2 regions of the Butyricicoccus pullicaecorum genome follow, and region 1 is predicted to be linked to the other one. Evidence: riboswitches for the same ligand, from Rfam matches in the RefSeq annotation. Region 1 holds a riboswitch; the other holds the start of a gene.

Region 1 (3,406 bases):
GATCTGATAGTAACCGCCGGTCAGCAGCGACATGACGATACCTGCAATGATCGCGGTTACAAGACCAGCCGCCGCCGTTGCACCTGCCGACACACCAAACGCAAGCGCAAGCGGCAGCGCAACCGCCGCAACGGTCACACCAGCCATCAGGTCTTTGGTGAGCTTTTGGGCATTATATCCCCGAAACTCCACTGCGAGACTGCTTATAAAGTTTTTTCCCATGTTTATCCCCTTTTTAAATTTTGTCACGTGGTAAATAAAATTATATCAGGTTCTGAGGGTTAATCAAGGGCTTTTGTCGTATATCCGACTCGGATTCGTAATTTTCTTCGGAGTGCACAAATTCATGCCGTCTGTCCCGTAAAAAATAACACGCGATTCCGGGTCAGCGACCTCAGAAACGCGTGCTGATATGATTTTCTTTTGTGATTTGCTATCTGCCCTGACTGCTCTCATACAGCCTGAGCAGACAGCGCTTTCGGTACTTAAGCTCGGCATATTTCATAACCTTGCGGCAGCAAACCGGATTGAACAGTCCGCCAAGTACGCCCACAAGCGGCAATCCCTGCACGGCTTTCGCCAGCACCAGGTCGTCGGCAAAGGCCTGTGCAGTACGGGTCAGCTGGTCGGTCACATCTACCATTTGTCCGGCAATGAACGCTTCCACCGCACGATTGCATGCTTCCCACGCCTCACCTTTCTGTACGGAAGCTTCCATCAACAGCAAAATAAAATACCGCTCACTTGTCGTCCGATAATCAAACCCATAATGCAGTGCAATTTTGTACACGCCTTGCAGCAGCACGCCGACAAACAGCACAATGTCCGGCAATCCGATGCCCAGAACACCCAGTCCAATCCCTTCTGCGCTCGTCGTCAGCATCCCCTGCATTTGCGTGCGCGATGCCTGTCTGCGCAGTTCTTTCAAAACCTTACGGTCTGCCTGCATTTGAAATGCAAAGTCATGCACCTCATAACCATTTCGGATAGATTGCGCGTCATACGTTTTTTCAATCCAGTCGGTGCCCTTGTCAAAAATCACCTGGAACGCCTTGCAAAACGCCTTTTCTAAATTCAAATAGACCTTTTCCGGTACCTTGTCTTGCAAATTCGTCTTCCACTGCGGCGTTTTTTGCCGCATCGCAGCCTTGTGCAGCGCCTGTTCCTGCCGTGCCACGAGATTCAGTTCCTTCTGAATCGAAGCTTGATACTTTGGAGTTCCCATTTCTGCTTCACCTCAGTTCTGTAATGGCATCCTGTTTTTCTCAGTATAACACGCCCCAAATCAAATGAAAATATCACCCCTTTTGAATTTTTCTCCACACTCTCCCCTGCTCTTCGCGTATAACCGTCTTTTTCGGTCACGGACTTTACATTTGTATCCCAACGTGCTAAAATAAAATGTACATCAGACAGGGGTGCCTTGATCGGCTGAGATCTGCGCTGGGCGCAGGGTCCCTTATTACCTGATCCGGATCATACCGGCGTAGGGAGTCGAAGTTTTCGTGTTTTTCACCTGAACAAGCTTGCAAAGCGACTGATCCTGCAACGGATGAGTCGCTTTTTTATTTTTATTTCATTGGAGCGCTGTGTCATGAAACGATATCAACAATACATCATGCCTGTGCTTTGTCTGATCGTCGTGCTGGCCGTCTGGGAGTTCAGTGTGCAGTTTTTCGGCATTGATCTCTATGTTCTGCCCGCACCAAGCGATATTGTCAAAGCCATCGGTTCGGATTTTAGCACGCTGTGGATGCATTCCATGGTGACCTTGCAGGAGGCCGTCATCGGTCTGCTGATCGCCACCGTGCTCGCCGTCCTCATCGCCATCCTCATGGACCTAAACCGAACCTTCCGGCACAGTGTCTTTCCCTACCTCGTGGTTTCTCAGACCGTCCCGGTCATGGTTCTGGGACCGCTCTTTACCATGTGGCTGGGCTTTGGACTGGCGCCCAAAATTTTAATAGTCGTCTTTATGTGTTTTTTCCCCATCGCAATCGCCTTTTCCGATGCACTTCAGCACGTCAACCGCAACCAAATCAATCTGCTGCGCAGTTTTGGCGCGAACCTGCTGCAGCAATATCTGTACGTAAAAATCCCCACCGCGGCACCCGCGCTGTTTTCCGGACTCAAAGTCTCGGCAACCTACTGCATCGGCGGTGCTATCGTCGGTGAATGGCTCAGCGCATCCGCCGGTCTGGGCTATTACATGATTCGCGTCAAAAACGGCTTTTTGATGGATAAAGTATTCGCTTGTGTCATCATGATCATCATTTGGAGCTTACTGCTCAATTTTGCGGTCACGCTGCTCGAGCGCATACTCTTTCCCTATACAAGAAAACGCAAAGGAGTCTCGTAAGATGAAAAAAGGATTGGCAATGTTCCTCGCGCTGGGTCTGTGTCTCGGCATGACCGCATGCGGCGGACAGACCGAACAGACCACCGAGGGGGATGGTCTCAAGGAAGTAACGCTGGTACTCGACTATGTACCCAACACCAACCACACCGGCATTTATGTTGCCCAGAAGTCGGGCTATTTTGAGCAGCACGGCCTCAAGGTCAACATCATCGAGCCAGGTGACAACGACGCAACCACGCTGTGTGCGGTCGGCAAGGCTGAATTTGCTGTGACCTATCAGGAGAACGTGACCTATGCCCGCACGGCATCCGAGCCGCTCCCCATCCGCGCCATCGCTGCCATCATTCAGCACAACACCTCGGGCTTTATCTCCCGCGCAGAGGACAACATTCAGTCCCCCAAGGACTTTGAGGGCAAGGTCTACGCCGGCTGGCAGGCTCCCAGCGAGGAAGCCGTGCTCAAGGCTGTTATGGCTGGCGCCGGCGCTGACTTCTCCAAGCTGACCATGGTCGGTGCCACCGGCAGCGGTCTGGAATCGATGGGCGACGACATCGACATCCAGTGGGAGTTCGAAGGCTGGGCAGTCATCAACGACCGCATGCAGGGCTATGACATCAACTACATGCCGGTCAAGGATCTGGACTCCCGTCTGGACTACTACACCCCGGTCATCATCACCAACGAAGACATGATCGAAAACGATCCCGAGACCGTTCAGGCCTTCATGGATGCTGTCAAGCAGGGCTATGAATACGCCATCGAATCGCCTGATGCTGCCGCAAACATCCTGCACGAGGTCATCCCGGATACCGACATGGACTTCCTGCTCGAGTCCCAGAAGTTCCTCAGCGGTCAGTACAGCCTGGACAGCGACACTTGGGGCCTGATGAAGGACGAAGTTTGGGACGGCTACACCGAGTTTATGTATGAGTACGGTCTGATCGACCATACCATCCCGGCCAGCGAGCAGTACACCAACCAGTTTATCAAGTAAGGAACGATCACCATGAAATTGCAGATCAAAAACATCTGCGTCACGTTCGAACA
Region 2 (3,406 bases), on a different contig from region 1:
ACGAATTTTAATGCACGAGGGCAAATTGTGCCCGGAACAGGAGAATTAGAGATGAATCGACGGGACAAACATAACTACTATCTGGACATGGCAGACGTCGCCCGCGAGCGCGGCACCTGCCTGCGCCGCAACTACGGTGCGGTCATCGTCAAAAACGACGTCATCGTTTCGACCGGCTACGTCGGCGCACCGCGCGGACGCGCCAACTGCATCGATCTGGGCACCTGCATCCGTCAAAAGATGGGCATTCCGCGCGGCGAGCGGTACGAGTTCTGCCGCTCGGTACACGCCGAGGCCAACGCCATCATCCACGCGTCCCGCGAGCAGATGCTGGGCGCAACGCTCTATCTGGTCGGACGCGAGGCATCCACCGGTGAACTCATCCCGGATGCCAACTCGTGCACCATGTGCAAGCGCATGATTATCAACGCCGGTATCGCACAGGTCATCATCCGCCGCGACATGGATACATACGACATCATTGACGTGCAGCAGTGGGTCGATCACGACGAGCTGCTCGCCGGTGAAATGGGGTATTAAACCATGTTCCTGCTCCAAGGTATGGGCATGATTCTGGCCAACCTGCTGGCCATCGGTATCATCGTCCTGGTGGCCTGGTTCTTCCTGCGGCGCGGGCCGGTCACAGAGTCCAAGCTGCGCCGCATGGTTAAGGCCGATGCCGTCCCGGCGCGTGACGTTTTGCCGTGCGGCGGTGACCTGGGCGCAACGGGTGCGCTGCTGCGTGCGCTCGATCTGGGCGGTCAGCCGCGCGATCTCATCCGTGCGCTGATGGTAGACTGGGTACAGCAAAAGGCGGTTTTCACCCGCTCGTCCCCCAAGAAAAAGCTGCGCTCGTTCGGCGCAGACGTGCAGCTCGAGCTGTATTTCCCCGAGGAATCCCCCGCGCTCTCGGGCGCTGCCGCCCTGCTCTACGACGCGGTACGCAGCTGGGCGGAGGAGGACGGCAGCTTGCAGCAAAGCGAACTGTATCAGGCGGCGCGAAATGATGCACAGCGTGTGGATAACATTGTCCTTCAGCTCATCCACGAGGGCCGCCGCAGTCTGCGCGACAAGGGCGGCTGTGCACCCGAAAGCAAAAAATCCAAGTTCGGCCTGTCGGACGACAACCGCGAACTGTACACGCCCAAGGGCATTCGCCTTGCCCGGGAGACCGCTGCCTTCGTGCACTTCGCATCGTCTGACCTCTGCGGACAAGCCGCTGTTTTGGCCGCCGCAGCCGGAAAAATCGAACAAAATGACCCGGCCTGCGTGCTGGCAGACGCGATTTTCGGCGGTATGACCGCCGGAAAACAAGTTTCCCGTTGACTTTTTCTGACAAACCGTGCTACAATAAAACATGCAAGGGAGCTTTTAGAAAAGCTGAGAGGAAAGCTGTGCGCTTTCGACCTTACCTGATTTGGATAATGCCAACGTAGGGATGCACAAGCGGTTTTTGCGCGCGTTCCGTGCGCAAAGCGCGGAATCAAACGAAATACCAAAGGGATGCCCTGTGTGGGGTATCCCTTTTTTCTATGCGTTCGGCAAATAAAGGGAGGAAATACCATGAAAAAAGTATTAACCATTGCGGGCTCGGACTGCTCGGGCGGTGCCGGTATTCAGGCCGACCTCAAGACCATGTCGGCGCACGGCGTATTCGCCATGAGCGTCATCGTCTCGGTCGTTGCTGAAAACACGGCGCGTGTCATCTCCATCGAGGACATCTCACCCAAGGTCATCGAAGACCAGATGGACGCGGTATTTGAGGACATCTTCCCCGATGCCGTCAAGGTCGGCATGCTGTCCACGCCGCCCTGCATGCAGGCAGTCGCACGCAAACTGCGCCAGTATCAGCCCCGTCATTTGGTCATTGACCCGGTCATGTACGCCAAAAACGGGGCTCCGCTGATGAATCCGGACGCAGTCGGTGCACTCATCGAGCACATCCTGCCCCTCGCCACCGTGCTCACGCCCAACATTCCCGAGGCCGAGTGCATCGCCAAAATGGAAATCCACTCGGTTGCCGATATGGAAGAGGCCGCACGCCGCATTCACGCGATGGGCTGCAAGAACGTACTGGTCAAGGGCGGTCACGCAGTCGGCAACGCACTCGACGTGCTCTACGACGGTCAGTCCTTCCACCACTTTGAAAACGAGCGCATTGACACCAAGAACACCCACGGCACCGGCTGCACGCTGTCCTCTGCCATCGCGTCCAATCTGGCACTCGGTCACGATGTGGTCAAGGCGGTCGGTCTGGCCAAGGACTACGTCACCGAGGGCATCCGCCACTCGCTCGCCATCGGCAAGGGCTGCGGTCCGCTCAACCACTTCCACGCGTTCTTTTCTGAGGAGGATTAAGCCATGAAATCGTCAAATTCTACCCGTAAACTGGCACTCGCCGGTCTGCTGACCGCTATCGCTGTTGTCGGCGGCATGTTCTCCATCCCGATCGGTGCAGCCAAGTGCTCGCCCGTGCAGCACATGGTCAACGTCCTCGCCGCCGTCCTGCTCGGCCCCTGGTACGCAGTCGGCTCGGCCTTTGTCACCTCGCTCATCCGCAACCTGATCGGCACCGGCAGCCTGCTGGCCTTCCCCGGTTCCATGGTCGGCGCTCTGCTCGCCGGTCTGCTCTACCAGCGCATCCAGCGCCTGCCTGCCGCCTTCGTCGGTGAAGTTTTCGGCACCGGTATTCTGGGTGCGATGCTGTCCTACCCCATCGCAGTCCTGCTCATGGGCAAGACCTCAGCGCTCTTCGCCTTCGTGCCCTCCTTCCTGCTCAACACGGTCGCCGGTTCCATCGTCGCCGTGCTCGTTATCTGCGCACTGGAGCGCACCAGCGTCCTCAAAACGCTGCGCGTCAGCCTGCGATAAGTCCAAAAGGAGCGTTTTCCCATGAAATTTGATGCAAAAATGCTGACGCTGTACGCGGTCACCGACCGTTCCTGGCTGCATGGCCGCACGCTGGCCGAAGTGGTCGAGGAAGTCATCTTAGGCGGTGCCACCATGGTACAGCTGCGCGAAAAAGACAAAACACCCGACGAAATCTTAGCCTCGGCGCGTGAGATCGCGCCCGTCTGCAAGAAATATGGCGTGCCGTTCATCATGAACGACTCTATTGAGCTTGCCCGTGCGGCAGGCGCGGACGGCGTGCATCTCGGCCAGAGCGACGTACCGGGTGACAACGTGCGCGAGCTGGCCGGTGACCTGATTCTGGGTCTGTCGGCCAACACGGTCGAGTCGGCCAAACGTGCGCAGGCGTTAGGGGCCGATTATCTGGGCGTAGGCGCGGTCTTCGGCACAACCACCAAGCACGACGCTCGTCATCTGTCCCCCGAAGCCCTGCGCGAAATCACCTCGGCAGTCGATGTGCCGGTGGTCGCTATCGGCGGCATCAGCGCGGACAACA

The links. Region 1 has a riboswitch for thiamine pyrophosphate ahead of B5F17_RS09095 (ABC transporter permease). Riboswitches for the same ligand answer to the same signal wherever they lie in the genome.
Region 2: linked by a shared signal. The riboswitch ahead of thiD (bifunctional hydroxymethylpyrimidine kinase/phosphomethylpyrimidine kinase) and the one ahead of B5F17_RS09095 (ABC transporter permease) in region 1 are both predicted to bind thiamine pyrophosphate.

What each region holds. Positions count from the first base shown of each region.
Region 1 covers NZ_NFKK01000010.1:25,614-29,019, forward strand. The annotation lists gene B5F17_RS09085 (SulP family inorganic anion transporter) at 1-222, opposite strand, end outside; gene B5F17_RS09090 (EcsC family protein) at 434-1,225, opposite strand; TPP riboswitch at 1,405-1,510, shown strand; gene B5F17_RS09095 (ABC transporter permease) at 1,595-2,359, shown strand; gene B5F17_RS09100 (ABC transporter substrate-binding protein) at 2,361-3,353, shown strand; gene B5F17_RS09105 (ABC transporter ATP-binding protein) at 3,366-3,406, shown strand, end outside.
Region 2 covers NZ_NFKK01000008.1:39,725-43,130, reverse strand. The annotation lists gene B5F17_RS08085 (ABC transporter ATP-binding protein) at 1-49, shown strand, start outside; gene B5F17_RS08080 (deoxycytidylate deaminase) at 52-540, shown strand; gene B5F17_RS08075 (hypothetical protein) at 544-1,326, shown strand; TPP riboswitch at 1,352-1,457, shown strand; gene thiD (bifunctional hydroxymethylpyrimidine kinase/phosphomethylpyrimidine kinase) at 1,564-2,358, shown strand; gene thiW (energy coupling factor transporter S component ThiW) at 2,362-2,871, shown strand; gene thiE (thiamine phosphate synthase) at 2,893-3,406, shown strand, end outside.